Regions from separate parts of the Anaerobacillus sp. 1_MG-2023 genome, predicted to be linked through region 3. Evidence: riboswitches for the same ligand, from Rfam matches in the RefSeq annotation. Region 3 holds a riboswitch; each other region holds the start of a gene.

Region 1 (6,982 bases), on a different contig from region 3:
TCCTAGCTTCAAAAGGAAGTAATTCTTTAAGGGAAGATGGGACTTGAAAAGTTCTCGCGATTTTCCCGGGACGAGGCGATAAGAGGATGATGCGGTCTGACATCGCAATCGCTTCTCCAATATCATGAGTCACCAGCAGGGCGGTTTTTCGATGCTTCTTTAATGTTTTAAACACGAGGTCTTCGAGTTTTAATTTTGTTTGATAATCAAGTGCAGAGAAAGGCTCATCTAATAACAGTAGATCAGGATCTGTTGCAAGTGTGCGAACGAGAGCTACGCGTTGACGCATTCCACCCGAAAGCTGATCAGGATAGGCCGAGCGGACATCGCTTAACCCCATGCTATCCAATAATTCCAATGTTTGTTCTTTTTTATCCGCTGTCAACTTGTTTAGAAGCTTTAACCCTATAAAACAATTTTCTTCAATTGTTTTCCAGGGAAACAAGTAATCTTGTTGAAGCATATAGCCCATTCGTTCGCCGGGTGAGTTTATAATTTTATTTTGTAGAGAAACGCTCCCTTCAGTAGGTTTTACTAATCCTGAAATGATCGACAACAGAGTAGATTTCCCGCATCCACTAGGCCCAAGAAGGGAAACGAATTCTCCTTCTTCAATAGCGAAAGAGAGGTTGGAAATCGCTTCTTTGGCAGCGCTTTTCATTAAATACACATGTGAAATAGCGTTGAGTTGAAGGAAAGACATTATTTTCCCTCCTATTTTTGCGCTTTTTCGGCATAGCTATTATCTACTAATTTGCTATGATCAACGCGTTTTGGGAGTTCGCCTGCTTCATCCATAATATTTTGTAAGTTATCCCATTCTTCTTGATCCAGGGATGGGTTTGTAGCGAATGAATGCTGACTTTTGTAACGATCGACTACAGTTGTAATGAGTTCAAGATCGGTATCCTGAAAGAAAGGTTCAATTGACTTTGCAATTTCTGCAGAAGAATGAGTATCTACCCACAGTTGAGCCTCATAAAGTGCTTTTGTAAAACGCTCAGCTACATCAGCATTTTTACTCAAATAACTTTCTTTCGCCATAAATCCTGTATATGGAATTTTTCCTGATTCTTTTCCAAATGAAGCTACAATGTGTCCAACCCCTTGTTCTTCAAAGACACTTGCTGTTGGCTCGAATAACTGAACGTAATCGCCAGTTCCAGAAGCAAATGCGCTTGAAATGTTTGCGAAATCAATATTTTGAATGAGGTCCAAATCGTTTTGTGGATCAATTCCTTTCTGTTTCAGTACGTATTCACCAGCCATTTGTGGCATACCACCTTTACGTTGGCCAAGGAATGTACTTCCCTTCAAATCTTCCCATTCAAAATGCTCGATTTTTTCTCTTGATACAAGGAACGTACCGTCTGTTTGTGTAAGTTGAGCAAAGTTTATAACAGGGTCATCAGTGCCCTGTGCATAAACATAAATGGACGTCTCTGATCCTACAAGGGCGACATCAGCTCCGTTAGATAGAAGAGTGGTCATTGTTTTATCTCCGCCCCAAGTGGTCGTTAATTCGACATCAATGCCATGCTTCTCAAAAATACCCTCTGAGAGTGCCACGTATTGTGGTGCATAGAAAATCGAGCGTGTAACCTCAGCTACTCTTACCTGATCGTTTCCACTATTAGTACCACACGCCGAAAGAATAAGAAGAAATACACTTGTGTATATACAAAACGTTATAAACCAGCTTCTTTTCATTATCTATCCTCCACATTCGTCACATGAGGTAGGCTCATGTTTTAGATACTATAGCCTATGTATTTTAAAACGATTGGTGTTTTGAATAAGTAAATTAATGGAGGTAGATAGAAAGAGGGGGATGTGCGAAGTGAAGGGGAATGAGTCTTCAAATAAAAAAAAGCACCAGTTAAGGTGCTTTTTGCAATGAGACTAAACATTTGGGCCTGCTTGTTTGATTTCGTCGGCTACATTTGAGAATTTTTCGAAGTTCTTTACAAACTTAGTAGCGAGATCTTTTGCTTTCTCATCATATTTCTCTTGATCTTCCCATGTTTGTTTTGGCTGCAATACTTCTGCTGGAACACCTGGACAATGAGAAGGAATATGCAATCCGAAAATAGGGTCTGTTACTGTTTCGATACGATCAAGTTCTCCATTTAAAGCCGCCTGGATCATCGCTCTAGTATATGAAAGCTTCATGCGCTCTCCGACACCATAACCGCCCCCAGACCATCCGGTATTTACGAGGAAGACTTGAACATCATGCTCCATAATTTTCTCGCCGAGCATTTCTGCATAGCGATGGGCAGGTAATGGCAAGAACGGTGCACCAAAGCATGTAGAGAAAGTGGCTTCCGGTGAAGTGACTCCTCTTTCTGTTCCGGCTAACTTGCTTGTGTAACCTGATAGGAAATGAAACATGGCTTGTTCTTTGGTCAGTTTGCTAATTGGAGGAAGGACGCCAAATGCATCTGCCGTTAAGAAAATAATCGTGTTGGGATGTCCGGCAACGCTAGGAATTGCAATATTAGGTATGGCGTCAATCGGATAGGCAGCGCGAGTATTTTCAGTTAGACTAGTGTTATCGTAGTCAGGTTCACGCGAGCCGTTATCCATCATAACGTTCTCAAGAACCGTTCCAAAGCGAATTGCATCCCAGATTTCAGGTTCTTTTTCTTTTGATAAGTTGATGCATTTAGCGTAGCATCCACCTTCAATATTAAAGACACCATTCATAGACCATCCGTGTTCATCATCACCGATAAGAGATCGATGAGCATCTGCTGAGAGCGTTGTCTTTCCAGTTCCAGATAAACCGAAAAATAGAGCAACATCCCCCTCTTTACCTACGTTAGCAGAGCAGTGCATTGAAAGAATATTTCGCTCTGGTAATAAGTAGTTCATAACGGTGAAAATAGACTTTTTAATTTCTCCAGCATATTCTGTTCCACCAATTAAGACGGTTCGTTTCTCAAAGGAGATAATAATAAATGTTTCTGAATTTGTGCCATCCACTTCTGGATCAGCTTGAAAACCAGGTGCAGAAATGACAGTGAATTCAGCGTCATGTTCTTTTAACTCTGATTCATTCGGACGGATGAACAGCTGGTGGGCGAAAAGGTTATGCCAGGCATATTCATTAATAACCTGAATGGGTAGTCTTGATGCCTGGTCAGCACCAGCAAATCCTTTAAACACATAAAGTCCCTTTTTCTCACCGAGGTAGTTCAACACCTTTGTGTAAAGGTTTTCAAAACTTTTTTCGGAAATAGGCTGGTTTGTTTCCCAGTTCACTTTGTTCTTTACGGAATCTTCCTTTACAATGAACTTGTCCCCAGGAGAACGTCCTGTATATTTTCCGGTTTCTACGCGAAGAGCTCCTGTAGCTGATAGTTGCCCTTCGTTTTTAAATAGTGAATGTTCAACCAGTTCAGACACTGATAAATTCACATGTGGATTATTCTTATTTAATATCGCATCCAATAACGGTGAGGAGAAGGAAGCTGTTTTCATACGTTAAACCCATCCTTTTTTAAAGATTTCGTTGATTGACTTGTTTAACTCAAAAATAGTATAACACATTCATTCAATTATTCTATACTAATCTATGTATTTTTTGCATAAAAAGTGAAAAATGGGTGAATGACTATTTCTTTAGGTTGAAATCCTGTCGCCATTATATAGGAAGTGATTATTTTATGGGTAAAGGATTAAGGTGGTGGATCGATCGCTTCGCCCTTGAATTCGAACATAAAGCCCGTGTTCTTTTTGTAGGGCTCCAGCGCTTGTCGAGGCTAAACGGGCGCTTCCGCTTTTCTTCATTGACACATCCTTTCATGTGCGTTATTATATGTCGAGAATGGATACTCTTATCCCGAGCAGGCGGAGGGACAGGCCCGATGAAGCTCAGCAACCAACTCCTATACAACAGGATTAAGGTGCTAACCTGCAAGACGATAGTCTTGGAAGATAAGAGGCGAAAGGCATGAGATATCAGCTCCTTTTCCCTCTGATTGTAGGGAAGGGCTTTTTTAATGTCGTTGAGATTGATGACGCTATAAAAAAAGGTAAGACGATAAGAAATTGAATTCGTTCTCTCGTTTCGGCACAGGGTAATAGGGAAATGAGTACCGTATCCATTACAACATAATTAGATAGGATCCAATCCTTAAGGAGGTACTTGAGTGAGTAATCGTCGTTTGTTTACTTCTGAGTCAGTAACAGAGGGGCATCCTGATAAAATTTCAGATCAGATTTCCGATGCCATTCTGGATGATATTCTTGCGCATGATCCAAATGCGCGCGTTGCCTGTGAAACTACAGTAACAACTGGTCTTGTACTAGTTTCCGGTGAAATTACAACATCACACTATGTGGATATTCCGAAAGTGGTTCGTGAGACGATTCAAACGATCGGCTATACACGTGCGAAATACGGATTTGATGCTGAAACATGTGCTGTTCTTTCATCTATTGATGAACAGTCTGCAGACATTGCTGCAGGTGTAAATGTTGCTCTTGAAGCACGTGAAGGTACGATGTCAGATGACGAAATCGATGCAATTGGTGCAGGTGACCAGGGGCTTATGTTTGGTTACGCTTGTAATGAAACAGCGGAATTAATGCCGCTTCCGATTTCTCTTGCGCATAAACTAGCGCGACGTTTGAGCGAAGTAAGAAAAGAAGAAATTCTTCCTTATCTTCGTCCTGATGGTAAAACACAAGTAACAGTGGAATACGATGAAGCTGGTAAGCCGGTACGCGTTGATACCATTGTTGTTTCTACACAGCATCATCCTGAAATTTCACTTGAACAAATCCAACGTAACATCAAAGAACACGTTGTGAAGCCGGTTGTTCCTGCTGAATTAATTGATGAAGAAACAAAATACTTCATCAACCCAACAGGACGCTTTGTTATCGGTGGACCGCAGGGTGACGCAGGTTTAACAGGAAGAAAAATCATTGTTGATACTTACGGCGGTTATGCGCGTCACGGTGGCGGTGCTTTCTCAGGTAAGGATGCTACGAAAGTAGACCGTTCTGCTGCATATGCTGCTCGTTATGTTGCTAAGAACCTTGTGGCAGCGGGTCTAACAGATCGTTGTGAAGTTCAACTTGCTTACGCTATTGGGGTTGCTCAGCCAGTATCAATTGCTATTGATACATTTGGCACAGGAAAAGTGTCTGAGGAAAGTCTTGTAGAGCTAGTAAGAGAGAACTTCGATCTTCGTCCAGCAGGCATTATAAAGATGCTTGATCTTAGACGTCCCATTTATAAGCAAACAGCTGCGTATGGACATTTTGGACGTACTGATATTGACCTTCCATGGGAACAAACAGATCGTGCAGAATCCCTTAAACAGGGTGCCGGAATTTAATTAATTTCTAAGAAGCCAAAAATATTTTGGCTTCTTTTTTTGCTCTATCATCCTTTTTGACATCCATTATATTGTATTGAATTATCATAAAACAGATGGGTGTGGTGATAAAATGGAAGGAAAAATGGAGGAGTGTAATGTGTGAAAACTAGTATATTCGGAGAAACCGTGACCGATGTGAATGAACTAAAAGACATGGCAGGAATACCGAGTAAATTGGCTGCAAATAAAGTCATCTCTTTTCTTGATAAACACTGTAAAGAGTTCATATGCCGTACACCATTTATTACGATTGCCACCCAATCAAGTACGGGTGGTGATGTTTCGCCAAGAGGGGATGCACCGGGGTTTATTCATGTTCTGGATGATCATCATTTATTGATACCGGAAAGACCGGGAAATAAACGAATGGACTCATTGATCAATCTATTAGAAAACCCAAATATCGGTTTGCTGCTGATGATTCCCGGCCGAGAAGAAGCGTTGCGTATTAATGGAAAGGCCTCGATTGTAAAAGATAAAACGCTGCTAGAGCAGTGTGAATATAAGGGGAAAACGCCTTTGTTAGGTATTGGAGTAGAAGTAAAGGAATGCTACATTCATTGTGCCAAAGCCTTTAAACGATCATCTCTTTTTGAACCTGAACGATGGCCGAATACTGAGGGGCTCGCGTCAGCTGCCAGAATGCTATCTGATCATGCAAAAATAGGCGAAGAAAAAGTGATTGAATCGTTGAAAGAAAGTTACACTAAACGTCTTTATTGAACAGAAATCAAGCCCAAACCTTTGTGTATGTTTGGTTGAACAATGGAGCAGTAAATGAGATCATACGTATTTGCTATTTTCTGTCTTTCGTCTAGCGCGTACAAGTTGTGGCTATGTGTTGCGAAGATAGAAGGTGCAGTTAAGCAGATTTCATTAATCCCCAATACAGTAAGATTCATTTTTTTCTCCTTTCTAAGCATATCGAGCTAATTTTTTAATTCCAATTGTTTTCTCATAATCCTCTACTAATCGTCCGAAGATCGCATCCCATGATTGAGTAAGTGCATAACGACGTCCTTCATAACCCATCATTCTCCGTTCGGTATTATCTGATAAGAGTCGACTGATAGCGTGGATATATTCCTCTTCTTTATACGGAGAGCAGAAAAGACCATTTCTTTCTCCAGTGACAACATCGGTTAATCCTCCGGCATTTGCAGCGATAACAGGGGTCCCTGAGGCAAGTGACTCCTTTGCGACATTTCCAAATGTTTCAGTAGCTGATGGAAAGATGAAAAGATCTGAAGTAGCGTATAGCTCTGCTAATTCTTTCCCTTCTTTATAACCAGTGAAAGTGACGTTGTTAGGAACGTTTTTTTGAATATGAGGGAGGGCTGGTCCATCACCAACAATCAGCCATCTTGTTTGTTGTTTCAGCTGTTCTGGTAACTTCCACATGATTTTTTGTAACGTTTCAAGATTTTTTTCTGGAGCGAGTCGACTAACAAATAAAAGAATATACTTCTCCTGAATGTTATATCGTTCACGTAGCGAGTGATTTGTTCTAATCGGAGAATATTGTTCGCAATCGACGCCTCTTCTCCAAAGCTTGAGGTTCTTAAAACCTCTTTCTTTTAATCGAT
Region 2 (6,982 bases), 160 kb from region 3:
CAAAAACATTCATATCGTTAATGCGAGAATGTCTTCATATTTAAAACAATCAATGGAAATAACGAGGCTTTTTCATCGTTATGTACCATCAGAATGTATCCATACGTATAGCGTTGATGAATCGTTTTTGCAGGTTGATGGGACAGAACGACTTTGGGGGAACAAATTTGAAGTAGCTCACAAGATCAAAAATGAAATAAGAGAGACATTCGGATTACCATGCGCCATAGGGATCGGGCCAAATCTTTTAATGGCAAAGCTTTGTCTTGATCTGGAAGCGAAAGAAAAAGGGATTGCAGAATGGACTTATGAAGATATTCCTAAAAAACTCTGGCCGCTTTCCCCGCTAAGCCAAATGTGGGGTATTGGGTCGCGTGTGGAGCGAACGTTAAATCGCATGGGGATTATGAATGTAAAGCAGCTTGCGCATTATCCGCTACATCTACTAGAAGAAAAATTTGGTATTATGGGAAATCAGCTCTATCATCATGCGTGGGGCATCGATCTTTCTGAAATGGGTGCGCCGATTATGCAGGGACAGATTAGCTATGGGAAAAGCCAAATTTTGTTACGAGATTACCATGACGAAAAAGACATTCAACACGTCATTCTTGAGATGAGTGAAGAAGTTGCAAGACGTGCGAGAAAAGCCCGGAAGGCAGGGCGTACGATTAGCCTTGGGATTGGTTATAGCAAAGAAGAAGGCGGGGGTGGCTTTCACCGTTCAAGGAGTATCCACAGCCCGACTGCTATTACGCTCGAAATATACAATGTATGTCTTCAGTTATTTGAGGAGTTTTTTGAAAGAAAAACGGTTCGTAAGATTTCCATTACCCTTTCAAATATTTGCAATGATGAAGAAGTGCAGTTGGACTTATTTAATGCGTCACGCCCAAAGCAGCGGGATCTCGGATATGTGATGGATTCGATCCGGGAGAAATATGGCTCAGATGCGCTGCTTCGTGCCGTTTCATACACAAAGGCCGGTACGGCACTGCATAGAAGTAAACTTGTGGGTGGTCATAAAGCATAGAAGGGGGAAGAAGCGTGATACGTGATCGCGGAAATATAAAATGGACGTCAATGATGTTACCTGAGCATGTGAAAGAGCTAAGAGATTGGAAAACCGAAGAAAAAAGAAGTGGAAAGCCGGTACTTGATGAACAAAAAATGGCGGAAATGAATGAAACGATATGTGAAGCAATGGCCGTTCACAACTCGCTTTGTTTTCAATATTTTAGCGGAGGTGAAACGAAAACTCTCTTTGGATATGTGCACTATGTAGATCCACTTACGAAAGAACTGCGTATTATTGACCATAATGAAAAAAGGACAACGATAAAGCTGCTGGACCTTGTGCACGTAGAGTTAGAATGAAAAAATGGAATATCCTCTCGGTTGTAAAAAAGTTTTTCATTTCAGGATTGGGGTAAAATAAGTATAAAGTCAAACCTGAATAAGTGAGACCATCCTTTCTGGTTAGAAACGAAGAGTAAATCAGATCAGGTGAATTTAAAATCCGGAGTGAGATGAAAGATGCTATTAGCTCAAAATCTTAAACAAAATACGGAAAAGATCAAAGGAATTGATATTCACTATGAATACTATAGAAATGACACAGCCGTCGATCGGCCAGTATTAACGCTTCTTCACGGTTTTCTATCGTCGAGCTTCAGCTTCAGAAGATTGATACCATTATTAACAAAGGCATATACTGTTGTTGCCATTGATCTTCCCCCGTTCGGAAAAAGTGAAAAGTCTAATCGTTTTGTCCACTCTTATCATAATTATGCGGAAGTGGTGGTTGAACTTTTAGAAAGGCTTTCAATTGATCATACTGTTATGATCGGCCATTCTATGGGTGGGCAAGTAGCAATGAGAGCCTCGGCTATGAAAGATGATCTCGTTAGTAAGAATATTTTACTGTGCAGTTCAGGATATCTTGAAAAGGCTAAACAGAGTCTAGTGTATACATCGTATTTACCTTTTTTCTCGGTATACTTGAAAAGGTGGCTTTATCGAAAAGGTGTCAGAGGAAATTTGCTTAATTGTGTTTATGATCCTTCCCTTATCGATGAAGAAATGATGGATGGATATATCCAACCTTTCTTCAATGAGGGTATCTTTCGGTCATTAGTTAGGATGATTCGAGATCGCGAAGGAGATTTGTCAGAAGCTGAACTAAATCAAATTCATACACCTAGCCTACTAATATGGGGAGAGAACGACAGAGTTGTGCCTTTGAAAATTGGGAAGCGTCTCAGTAACGATCTCCCAAATGCTAAACTGATCATCTATGAAAAAACTGGTCACCTTCTACCAGAAGAAAAACCGGCATCGATTATGAAGGATATTGAGTGGTTTTTGGGAAAATAAAGATTGATCTAATGCAAAAATTGGTAGTCATACAAAGCTTGAACCAGACTAGTTAATCAGGTAAACTCCTTTAAGGATGAGGAGTTTATTTTGATGCAGTTAATCAAAGTTGACTCATCAGAATAATGCGTGATAAAGTAAAGCTCGTTATGAAAAAGTAAAATGAAGCATGCGCTCATTGATAATTGTATATTTCTTATTAAGAGAAGTGGAGGGACCTGGCCCAAAGAAGCTTCAGCAACCTCTGATCATCAGAAAGGTGCTGCTTCCAGCAAGAGAAATCTTGAGAGATAAGTGCAAAAGCCTTCTTCTCTTGAAGTGGGCTTTTTTTATTGAGACAGAATAAAAGATGAAGGAGACATGAATAATGGAGAAAGAAATAAAGGGGAACGGCCTGGCTTTACTTCCTCTTGGAATATTTATTGTGCTTTTTATTGGTACAGCTATCATAACAAAGGACTTTTATAGTATGCCTGTTATTCTCGCTTCTCTAATTGCGGCGGGCGTAGCTCTTTCGATGAATCGAAAAGAAAGCTTTATGAAAAAAGTGGAAGTGTTTTGTCGTGGAGCAGGTAATACGAATATCATATTAATGATTTTAGTCTTTTTACTGGCTGGGGCGTTTGCCGGAACAGCTGAAAAAATTGGAGCAGTAGATTCGATTGTTAATTTAGGTATATCGATTCTACCAGCTAATCTTTTAATCGTAGGTTTATTTGTTATTGGCTGTTTTATTTCTATTTCGATGGGTACATCGATGGGAACAATTGTAGCACTTGCTCCCATTGGAATTGGAATTGCAGAGCAAACCGGAGTTGCCCCGGCGCTGGCTTTATCAGCAGTCATAGGTGGGGCAATGTTTGGTGACAATCTTTCTATGATTTCAGATACTACAATTGCGGCAGTACGCACACAAAATACGCAAATGAAAGATAAATTCAAAGTAAACTTTTTTATAGTCTTGCCAGCTGCTATCGTAACAGCCATTATATATGGTGCTTTAACGATGGGAGAGCAAGCAACGGTTGGAGGAGAACACGCATTTAATTTCGTTACAATTATTCCTTATTTAGGTGTACTGATCGCAGCGATCGCTGGTGTTAATGTTCTTATTGTACTTGTAAGTGGTACCTTATTTGCTGGGATTGTAGGTTTATATAACGGAACATTTGGAATGAGTGGACTGATCTCCACGGTTACAGAGGGCATAAAAGGGATGGAAGACCTTGCCATGATTGCTCTTGTCATCGGAGGGATGATTGAAGTCATTAAGCATAACGGAGGAATACAATACGTATTGGACAAAATCCTGAGCAAAGTAACTTCTCGTAGAGGAGCAGAGTTTGGTATCGCCGGTCTCGCAAGCGTGCTTGATTTATCAACAGCTAACAACACCATTTCGATCATAATGGGGGGGCCACTTGCGAAAAACATTTCCGAAGAATATGGGGTAGACCCACGAAAGTCTGCTAGTATTCTTGATATTTTCTCAGGTAGTATACAGGGCATGCTCCCATATGGGGCACAGGTGCTTGCAGTAGCAGGTCTTGCGTCGATTTCGCCACTCGCTCTACTACCGTATTCAATTTATCCAATCCTCATTGCTATTGCAGGAATTATTGCGATTTTCATCAACTATCCCTCTTTTTCGAAAAAGGGCTAAAGTGATAGTGAACAGAATCTTGAATTAAAATTTGATATGAGCATTTAAAAAGCAGCTAGCTCAAATTGGGCTACCTGCTTTTTTTTATTATCCTTCGATTTGTTTTTGAAGATGCACAATTCGTTGAGGAAGAATGTACAAGTATTCAATAAGTGAATCTAGTAAGTCGATAATTAAGTTGGCCGTTTCTTCACTTGTAGCTTTCTCAAGACAAAGGAGGTGATTTAAATTACTACCTTTGCCTAGTAGGTGTCCTAGTTTTACAATTGGTTCTTCTAAATCAATCTGCTTAGCAAGTGTTTCTAGCTGTTTAGAAAGTGGCTGTCCTAGCTCATTTTCAGAAAGAAAACTACCTGTAATGCTCTCAAGAACACGATTAGCCATTACAGCCGTTGCAGTCCAATCCTTCATGTTATGTACATTCACTGCTGAGCGATAAACACGCTCAAGGTCATCGGGTAATCTAGCTGTGCTAGTCAGTCTGCCGAGCGGCTCTCGTGTAAAAGAGGTTTGATGCACGAAAAGCTCAACTTCTTCTCCGCGATCATTATGGGACGTTTTAATGAGTATGAAAAGCACAGCTTCTTTACAAATAGAGCAGCGAGAAAGCGTGGAGAACACAGCCTGATTAATTTGGTAATCGAACTTCAGTTGAAATGAAGCGTCGTTTCCACATTCTGGACATTCTGTATTAGCTGATTTTGGAAGCTTTGTTTGTCCGTATTTCACAACCGAATTAATAGTAGTCTGTTGTATCTTTCTCATCATATACCCCCTGGATCGATTTTGAGCAACTTGTTGTGGATTGTGTATCTATTCTTACATTTAATCATTGAGTTTATTTATTTTGAATTATAAAAACATATCATCAACTTATAATTTTCGCCCCTAATGGAAATTTAAGGGGGTTTGAAATGAATTACTTGTATGGAAATGGAAAAACGAATCAAAAGTCCTTTCTTGAAAGAGAGTAATAAAGTACCAAAATTGTGAATTTATTGACAGATGTGGCGAGCGAATTCTACACTATAGTTTAATGAACGATAGGAGGTATGACTATGGAACAACACCTTTGGAACCAATTATGGAAAGAACATGATCGAGCAAAAGATCTCTTAACATTCGCTTCTTCACACACGCCGGAAATCCCTTCAAAAAGTTCTCAAAAAAATCCAGGTTATGCATCTGGACCAGATCCTGCTTATGATAAAAGGAAACTGACGGGGTTGATCCTCGGACCGGTCCTTTTTCTTAGCATAATGTTGTTTTTTAATCCAAATGGTCTTTCAGAAGCAGGCTTGGCCATCTTAGCAAGTACGGCGTGGATTGCAACGTGGTGGATTACAGAAGCCATTCCGATACCAGCAACGTCTCTTTTACCATTAATTTTATTTCCACTAACGGGCGGACTTAAAGGTGATTTAACAGCATCAGCGTATGGCGATAACACCATTTTTCTCTTTATGGGTGGTTTTTTGATCGCGCTTACAATGCAGAAATGGCATTTACATAAACGGATTGCTCTTTTCATTATATCAGCAATAGGAACAAGTACAGAGAGAATTGTACTTGGCTTTATGATTGCAACAGGCTTTTTATCAATGTGGATCTCAAACACGGCAACGGCTATGATGATGGTGCCAATTGGGCTGGCCGTGATTTATCAAGTATCCGAGCAGCTTGATATGAAACAAGAAGAAGGTGCGCCGCAATTTAATTTTGGGAAAGCCATTATGCTTGGTATCGCGTACAGTGCCTCAATTGGTGGTCTAGCAACATTGATTGGAACACCTCCTAATACCATCTTTGCAGCCGTGGTCAATGAGCTATATGGCATCGAGATTTCATTTGCCCGCTGGATGATGTTTGGCGTACCTCTAACTGTTCTTCTTTTATTCGGCTGCTGGTATTACCTTGTGAAAATGGCATTTCCGATGAATGTTAAAGAGCTGCCAGGCGGGAAAGAGGTGATTAATAAGGAGAAAGCGGATCTTGGGAAAATGTCTATGGAAGAAAAGGTCATTATGGTGGTTTTTTCTTTCACTGCGGTTGCCTGGATTAGCCGTTCCTTTGTTTTAAGTGAGCTTAATCCGAATATAAATGACACTGTCATCGCGATGACTGCAGCGCTATTACTTTTTCTTATACCTGCCCCTTCGAAAAAAGGTGCCTTTCTTTTAGATTGGGATACAGCAAAAGGATTACCATGGGGAATCCTTCTATTATTTGGAGCCGGACTCGCCATAGCTTCTGGCTTTCAGGAGTCAGGACTTGCAAACTGGATTGGGGAGCAATTAACGGTTCTTGAAGGCATTCATCTGTTCGTCATTTTACTACTTGTCACATCGCTTGTTATTTTCTTAACGGAGATTACATCAAATACGGCGACGGCGACAATGATGTTTCCAATCATGGCGTCTCTATCATCCGCGATCGGAGTTCATCCTTATGCTCTAATGATTGGGGCAGGAATTGCGTCAAGCTGTGCTTTTATGCTTCCGGTTGCAACCCCTCCGAACGCCGTTGTATTCGGGTCAGGCTATTTAAAAATCCCAGATATGGCGAGAGCAGGTTTCTGGCTAAATCTAACATCTGTCGTCATCATTACTCTGGCGATTTATTTTTATATGCCAGTGGTGTGGGGAATTGATCTCACTCAAATTCCCAATCAGTTAAAATAAAAGTAAGATAGAAAATTGAAGGTGATGATCAAGTGTCAGTTGTTCTAAATAACAATCAGCCATATAAATCAAAAGATGCGGGTTTCTGGCGGGCGACGGTTAGTCTTGGATGTGGAGCATTATTAGTCTTTTCGGCACTTTATGCTTTTCAACCATTGCTTCCAATATTTGCGAGTGAATTTCATTTAACGGCAACAACGTCAAGCTTACTTATGTCTATGCCCGTCATCACGATGATACCGGGACTTCTTATACTTGGCTT
Region 3 (6,982 bases):
GAAAAAGAATTAAGAGTTAGCTTCAGCTTTCTCTTTTTCTTCTGCCATTTTCTTGTAATGTTCTTCTGCTATTTTGTCGACTTCTTTTTTCAACTCTTCTACCATGGTTTCCTCAGGAACTTTACGGATAATTTCACCATGTCGGAAGAGGAGACCTTCACCACGTGCACCTGCAATACCGATATCAGCTTCACGCGCTTCACCTGGACCATTCACTGCACATCCAAGCACGGCTACTTTAATAGGTGCTTTGATTGTTGAAATGTACTCTTCGACTTCATTTGCGATTGAAATAAGGTCAATTTCGATACGCCCACAAGTTGGACAAGAAATTAATGTGGCTGCATTCGCTGCAAGTCCAAATGATTTAAGAAGCTCTCTAGCTACTTTTACTTCTTCAACCGGATCCGCACTAAGAGAAATACGCGCCGTATTTCCGATTCCTTTTGAAAGAATAACACCAAGACCGGCTGCGCTTTTAACTGTACCTGCAAATAGAGTCCCTGACTCTGTAATTCCGAGATGCAGTGGGTAATTAAAAGAACGTGCTGCCAGTTCATATGCTTCAGTTGCAAGGTTAACATCGGAAGCTTTCATGGAGACGATGATATCGTAGAAATCAAGGTCTTCAAGAATTTTAATATGGTGAAGGGCACTTTCTAGCATTCCCTCAGCTGTAGGATAGCCGTATTTTTCAAGGATTTTTCGCTCAAGTGAACCAGCATTAACGCCAATGCGAATCGGAATGCCTTTTGCTTTGGCTGCTTTTACGACAGCTTCCACTTTTTCGCGACGTCCAATATTACCAGGGTTAATACGTATCTTGTCTGCTCCACCTTCAATAGCTTTTAGTGCTAGCTTATAGTTAAAGTGAATATCAACGACAAGAGGGATATTAATCCTCTTTTTGATTTCAGGGATTGCATCTGCTGCCCTGTCATCTGGACAAGCTACTCGTACAATCTGACAACCAGCTTCTTCAAGACGATTGATTTCAGCAACTGTTGCTTCCACATCGTGAGTTTTGGTTGTTGTCATACTTTGAATAATAACTTCATCGTTACCGCCTATTGTTAAAGGACCTACTTTAACAGGTCTAGTTTGACTACGGTGGGTAATTTCATTCATGCGAAAATCGCTCCTTTTACATGTAGGATTGCTTACCTCATGATTTAGATCGCTTTTATATACTCCCTTGTAGGGAATAAGACTCATCTGTAATACTATCCCATTGTAGCAACTTTAGAGAGCTATTGACAAGAAATAATCATTGAGCAGATGTTTGGTCATAAGTAGGTATCCTATATTCTTTCCCAATTTGTATAAGAGTTGGATGAATTTTATTTAATGTTTCAAAATCGTGAACGACCGTTTCAATCGGAACCGGTATTGAGCCGTTCGCTTTTTCTACTAAAGAAAGAACAGTATCGCCAGCATTTATTTTATAAACCACATAGGGAGAGTTTTTTTCAGGTGACACTACTTCGACTGCTTCTGATACTTCTGAAATAGCTCTGTTATTTGTAAGGGTTCCTGTTGTTAAATCATAATAAGTTGTATGAAGGACAAGCAGAAATAAGGAACTTAACAATAGTTTTCGCATCTCTCGCAACTCCTTCAGAATGATTTCCTTTGTACTACGATATGCTTGTCCTTCCATGATATGACAGATTTCCTAGTGAATTATCTTTTCTTTCGATCGAGTGTCGAGTAGAATACTAAGAGATGGGGAGATTAACTGAGTTACTCTTCATTAGAGCCTCACGTTAAAAGGAGACCAAAAACATGCTTAAAAAAGGATTGCCGTTTTTATTGTCGATGGTGTTAATGATGTCTATTATTCCTATGGTGGCACAAGCGGATGCGAGCGTCGGAGATGTTATCGTTACACTTGGTGAAGATCTATCTGAAGAGCAAAAACAGAAGCTAGTTGATGAAATGGAAGCTCCGGAAAATGCAATGACGGTAACGGTATCAAATGAAGAAGAGCATAAATATCTTGGGAATTATATAAGTAAAGCGCTAATCGGTACACGCGCCTTATCTTCTTCTTCCATAACCATTGGTGAAAAAGATGCTGGTTTAAGCGTTGACACAAAAAATATTAATTGGGTAACAGATGAAATGTACGCAAATGCTTTAATAACAGCTGGAGTAAAAGATGCTGATGTTTATGTGACAGCACCAATGGAGGTTTCAGGTACGGCCGCATTAACTGGTTTAATCAAAGCTTATGAATTAAGCACAGATGAAGTGATACCTGAGGAGCAAAAACAAGTAGCAAATGAAGAGCTCGTCACTACTGCAAAATTGAGCGATAGTATTGGCGCAGATAAAGCAACGGAGCTAATGACTAAGATTAAGGATGAAATTGCTACAAACCCACCCGAGACGGAAGATGACTTAAGAACAGTTATCAAGCAAATTGCTAACGATTCAGGTATTGAATTGACTCAAGATGAGTTGGATGGTCTTGTTGAACTGTTTAATCGAATGAAAAATCTTGATATTGATTGGGATCAAATGAAAAGTCAGTTGCAGAACGCGAGAGAAAATCTAGACGATTTTTTAAATAAAGACGAGACACAGTCATTTATTCAAAAAATTATTGATTTCTTTATTGCGATTATTGATGGAATAAAAGGGGTATTTCAATCGTAAAGTGACAAGTGACTGAAACTTTCTTCCCTTTTGAACGTATAAGAGAAGAAGGAAAAGGAGGGAGCGAGGATGGAAATTCTATCTTTGCCAGCAGTTGGCTTTCTTATCGTCTTACTTAGCGTGCTATTCTTGTTTGCTGAGTTACTTGTTCGTGTAAAAGGTATTTTTGGATTGATCGGAATACTATTGCTCACATTTTATTTTAGTTTCCATCTTACTTCTTTATCATCAATTCTCTGGATGGGACTTGTGTTTGCTGTTGGTTTAGGCTTAGTTATTCTTGATGGGAAATTACTCAACGATGGTACATTTGGTTTGATTGGATTAATAATGATGGTTACAGCCGTAGCCATTCCTTCTCCAACTTTCCTTTATGGACTTCTCGTTTCAAGTGGTTTTTTAATTGGTACAGCTGCTTCATTCCTGTTTTTGCGTGTTTTCCCCGCACGCTCTATGTGGACGAAAATGACGTTAAAGGATCGGTTAAGCAGTGAAATGGGGTATAATTCCATGAACTCTGAGTATAAGAGTTTAGTTGGAGAATCGGCTATGACAATTACTCCATTTCGACCAAGTGGAACAATACAAGTCAATGAGAAAAAGTATAGCGCCATTTCTGTTGGAAGTTGGATCGATAAGGATACGGCAGTAGTTATTACGTCTGTAGATGGTACGCGTATCTTAATAGAAGAGAAAAAAGAAGAAAGTAAACGTCATCCAATTTAAAATGGTCCCCGAGTCATAGATTCGGGGATTTTTTCATATTCTTTTCTAATCCCTTTATCCCGATCTCTAAACTAGGGTTGACATGTTGTTAGATAATAGTTAAGATTTAGAAAATAACTTATCAAGAGAGACCGAGGGACTGGCCCGTTGACGTCCAGCAACCTGCCTGATTGGCAAGGTGCTACTTCCAGCAAAATGGAGTCCATTTTGGAAGATAAGGTGAATTAAGGTAACCTGATCTGTCTTTCCAATTTGGGAAGGCTTTTTTCATTTATAAGCTTCTCCTCATGATTATTACGACAAAGGGAGGTTGCATGATGGGAACGAAAGACCAGAATTTTTCAGACGTTGCTGTACGCATAGAACGAATGCTAAGTTCGTTGAAATTTGGATCAATTACGCTTGTTGTTCAAGATGGGAAAGTTGTTCAACTTGAAAGAAAAGAAAAAGAACGACTTTAATATTGGCGCTGACTAGAGAAACTAGAGGCGATTCTAACCCTAAAGGTTAGAATCGCCTCTTTTTTTAAACTATAAAATATATTTCCTTGATCGGAATTGGGAGGGTTAGAAATGAATTGGTTCTATGATAATTGGTCGGGTAAGGAACCTGAATTCAACGTTGAATCAGAAACGAAAGGGGCTCTTGAAGTTCTGAAGCGGGCGTATCAAATTTACCAAGATGATATTGTATATGCTTGTAGTTTCGGTGTTGAGGGTGTCGTTCTAATTGATTTGATTTCCCGAATAAACCAGAACGCGAAAATTGTTTTTCTGGATACAGGTCTCCATTTTGATGAGACTTATGAGCTAATTAATAAAGTAAAAGCCAAATATCCATCTCTAAATATTAAGTTAAAGCAACCAAAGGAGTCGGTCGAGGAACAGGCATTAAGTAAAGGAGATGCTCTATGGGAGCGAGACCCGGGACAGTGCTGCAATTTGAGAAAGATCATACCATTGCATGAAGAATTAGATCATGTAAGTGCCTGGATCTCAGGGTTAAGGAGAGAGCAGTCGCCACTCAGACAAAAGACAAATTATTTCAATAGAGATGATAAGTTTCAGGCGATTAAGGTTTGTCCACTTATTCATTGGACATGGAAAGATGTTTGGAGGTACGTGTACGAAAAGGATTTACCATACAATCCCCTGCATAATAAAGGCTACCCAAGTATAGGATGTGCGGTATGCACTGAAAGCGTATTGGAAGGTAGTGATTCTAGAGCTGGGAGATGGGCAAATCAGGAAAAAACGGAATGCGGCTTGCATCTTGATTCAGCACCAAATCGGTGACGGTCATGACAACCTTAGTTATTACGGTGGCTCTCTTTTTTGCTATGAATATTGGCGCTAGTGGAGCTGCGGCATCGATGGGAGTGGCTTACGGGGCTGGAGCGATTAAAAGAAGAAGTGTAGCACTGAGTGTTTGTGCGATTGGGATTGTTGGTGGTGCCACATTAGGTGGAGGTAATGTTATTAAAACAATGGGGAGTGGCATTATACCTACTTCCGTACTCAGTCTAAAGGTTATCTTGATTATTTTCATTTCAGCTACAACAGCGCTCTTTCTAGCAAATATGATGGGGATTCCATTATCAACAAGTGAAGTTACTGTGGGCGCAGTGGTAGGAGTTGGTATTGCTTACCGTGCTTTGTACTTTCAGAATGTGATGTTCATTATGTTGTTGTGGATCGTTATACCAGTTATTGCTTTTGCTACAGCTCTCAGTGTGGGGAAATTTTTAGGTCTTTTAAAACAAAGAATCAAACTTACTTCAAATTGGCAAAAGCCACTCACCATTTTTTTAATTGTAGCCGGTTTTCTAGAAGCTTTTTCAGCAGGAATGAATAACGTCGCAAATGCGATTGGACCGCTAGTTGGAGCGGGTGTTTTATCCCTTTCTCACGGGGCATTTCTTGGGGGAGCTTTTGTTGCTTTAGGTGCTTTAGTATTTGGTAAACGTGTTATTGAAACGAATGGTTATCGCATCACAAAGTTTTCACTTGGTGAAGGTTGTGCTATATCAGGTACGAGCGCTGGACTTGTGATTGGAGCTTCCTTATTTGGGATTCCGGTGCCGCTTACCCAGATTACCACCTCATCGATCATTGGTATTGGAACGGCTAAAGATGGATTTCAGCTTTGGCAGAAAGATGTCATTACGCGAATGATTAAAGTTTGGGCAGTTTCACCGGTTTTTTCTTTAGTTATTTCTTATAGTATGATCAAACTTTTTTTAGAAAGTGATTTATATACATTAATTGCAATTGGCAGCGTTATTCTAGCGACGCTTGGGTCAGGAAGTTTAATTCGATCGATTCGCTCTCAAAAGGGGACATTACAAGACGAAGGAAGCTTATAATAAATTCAATTTGGAGGGATTAAGATGGCAACAATTAACGCGCATGGAGGAACATTGATTAACCGTTACAAACCTAATACTGAAATTGATGGGATTATTCAAGAAATTGAGCTAGACACTACTGCGTTAAGTGATCTGGAATTAATCGGAACTGGAGCGTATAGTCCGTTAACTGGTTTTCTTAATGAAAATGAGTATACGTCAGTCGTTCATCACCTCAAATTAGAAAGCGGGTTGCCATGGAGCATTCCTATTACGTTGCCAGTTACGCACGAACGAGCTGCTGAGATCGTAATTGGTGATAAAGTGAAGTTAACTAATAATGGGACTGTGTACGGCACAATAGAAGTGGAATCCAAATATACTCCTGATAAGGGAGTGGAGGCGCGCCACGTGTATTTAACAGAGGACAGTGAACATCCAGGAGTGAAAAAATTTTACGATAGACCAGATGTTTACATTGGTGGACCAATTACACTTATTAAAAGAACCGAAAAAGGCAAGTTTGACCGCTATCATTATGATCCATCTGAAACAAGAGATTATTTTGAACGTCAGGGCTGGAAGAAAGTTGTAGGATTTCAAACAAGAAATCCAGTTCATCGAGCGCATGAGTATATTCAAAAGACCGCACTTGAAACAGTGGATGGCTTGTTCTTGAATCCTCTTGTAGGTGAAACCAAATCAGATGATATACCAGCAGAAATTCGAATGGAAAGCTATGAAGTTCTACTTAAGAACTATTACCCTGAAGATCGTGTGCATCTTGGTGTCTTCCCTGCTGCTATGCGGTATGCAGGGCCAAGAGAGGCAATCTTTCATGCGCTTGTTCGAAAAAACTTTGGATGCACACATTTTATTGTGGGGAGAGATCATGCCGGAGTAGGTGATTACTATGGCACTTATGATGCCCAGAGAATCTTTAGTCAATTTACAAGCGAGGAATTAGGAATTACACCACTCTTCTTTGAACACAGTTTCTACTGTGAGAAGTGCGATAGCATGGCTTCGGCCAAAACGTGCCCGCATGGGAATGAGCATCACGTCATTTTATCAGGTACTAAAGTACGTGCCCTTTTACGAAATGGGGAGCAGCCTCCGGCAACATTTAGTCGTCCTGAGGTTGTGGAGGTACTAATTAAAGGAATGAGTGAGAAGACAGTGAACGCATAAGGGGGAGATTTGAGATGACAGTGAACAATAATTTAACCTGGCACGATACAGTGGTAA

What was found. A riboswitch is a leader RNA that binds a small molecule or an ion and turns the genes downstream of it on or off. The one in region 3 is predicted to bind S-adenosylmethionine.
Region 1: linked by a shared signal. The riboswitch ahead of metK (methionine adenosyltransferase) and the one ahead of Q4550_RS04190 (YezD family protein) in region 3 are both predicted to bind S-adenosylmethionine.
Region 2: linked by a shared signal. The riboswitch ahead of Q4550_RS05040 (Na+/H+ antiporter NhaC family protein) and the one ahead of Q4550_RS04190 (YezD family protein) in region 3 are both predicted to bind S-adenosylmethionine.

The regions. Positions count from the first base shown of each region.
Region 1 is NZ_JAUORD010000014.1:1,193-8,174, reverse strand. It holds gene Q4550_RS19215 (ABC transporter ATP-binding protein) at 1-703, opposite strand, end outside; gene Q4550_RS19210 (ABC transporter substrate-binding protein) at 715-1,710, opposite strand; gene pckA (phosphoenolpyruvate carboxykinase (ATP)) at 1,903-3,486, opposite strand; SAM riboswitch class I at 3,840-3,949, shown strand; gene metK (methionine adenosyltransferase) at 4,158-5,354, shown strand; gene Q4550_RS19195 (MSMEG_1061 family FMN-dependent PPOX-type flavoprotein) at 5,496-6,119, shown strand; gene Q4550_RS19190 (hypothetical protein) at 6,113-6,298, opposite strand; gene Q4550_RS19185 (glycosyltransferase family 4 protein) at 6,312-6,982, opposite strand, start outside.
Region 2 is NZ_JAUORD010000002.1:240,493-247,474, forward strand. It holds gene Q4550_RS05025 (Y-family DNA polymerase) at 1-1,033, shown strand, start outside; gene Q4550_RS05030 (YolD-like family protein) at 1,048-1,377, shown strand; gene Q4550_RS05035 (alpha/beta fold hydrolase) at 1,537-2,376, shown strand; SAM riboswitch class I at 2,570-2,673, shown strand; gene Q4550_RS05040 (Na+/H+ antiporter NhaC family protein) at 2,744-4,039, shown strand; gene Q4550_RS05045 (hypothetical protein) at 4,127-4,804, opposite strand; gene Q4550_RS05050 (SLC13 family permease) at 5,098-6,720, shown strand; gene Q4550_RS24560 (MFS transporter) at 6,753-6,982, shown strand, end outside.
Region 3 is NZ_JAUORD010000002.1:83,644-90,625, forward strand. It holds gene ispG (flavodoxin-dependent (E)-4-hydroxy-3-methylbut-2-enyl-diphosphate synthase) at 10-1,128, opposite strand; gene Q4550_RS04175 (hypothetical protein) at 1,268-1,603, opposite strand; gene Q4550_RS04180 (DUF1002 domain-containing protein) at 1,786-2,661, shown strand; gene Q4550_RS04185 (NfeD family protein) at 2,731-3,387, shown strand; SAM riboswitch class I at 3,503-3,608, shown strand; gene Q4550_RS04190 (YezD family protein) at 3,705-3,848, shown strand; gene Q4550_RS04195 (phosphoadenylyl-sulfate reductase) at 3,960-4,682, shown strand; gene Q4550_RS04200 (sulfate permease) at 4,688-5,752, shown strand; gene sat (sulfate adenylyltransferase) at 5,777-6,925, shown strand; gene cysC (adenylyl-sulfate kinase) at 6,940-6,982, shown strand, end outside.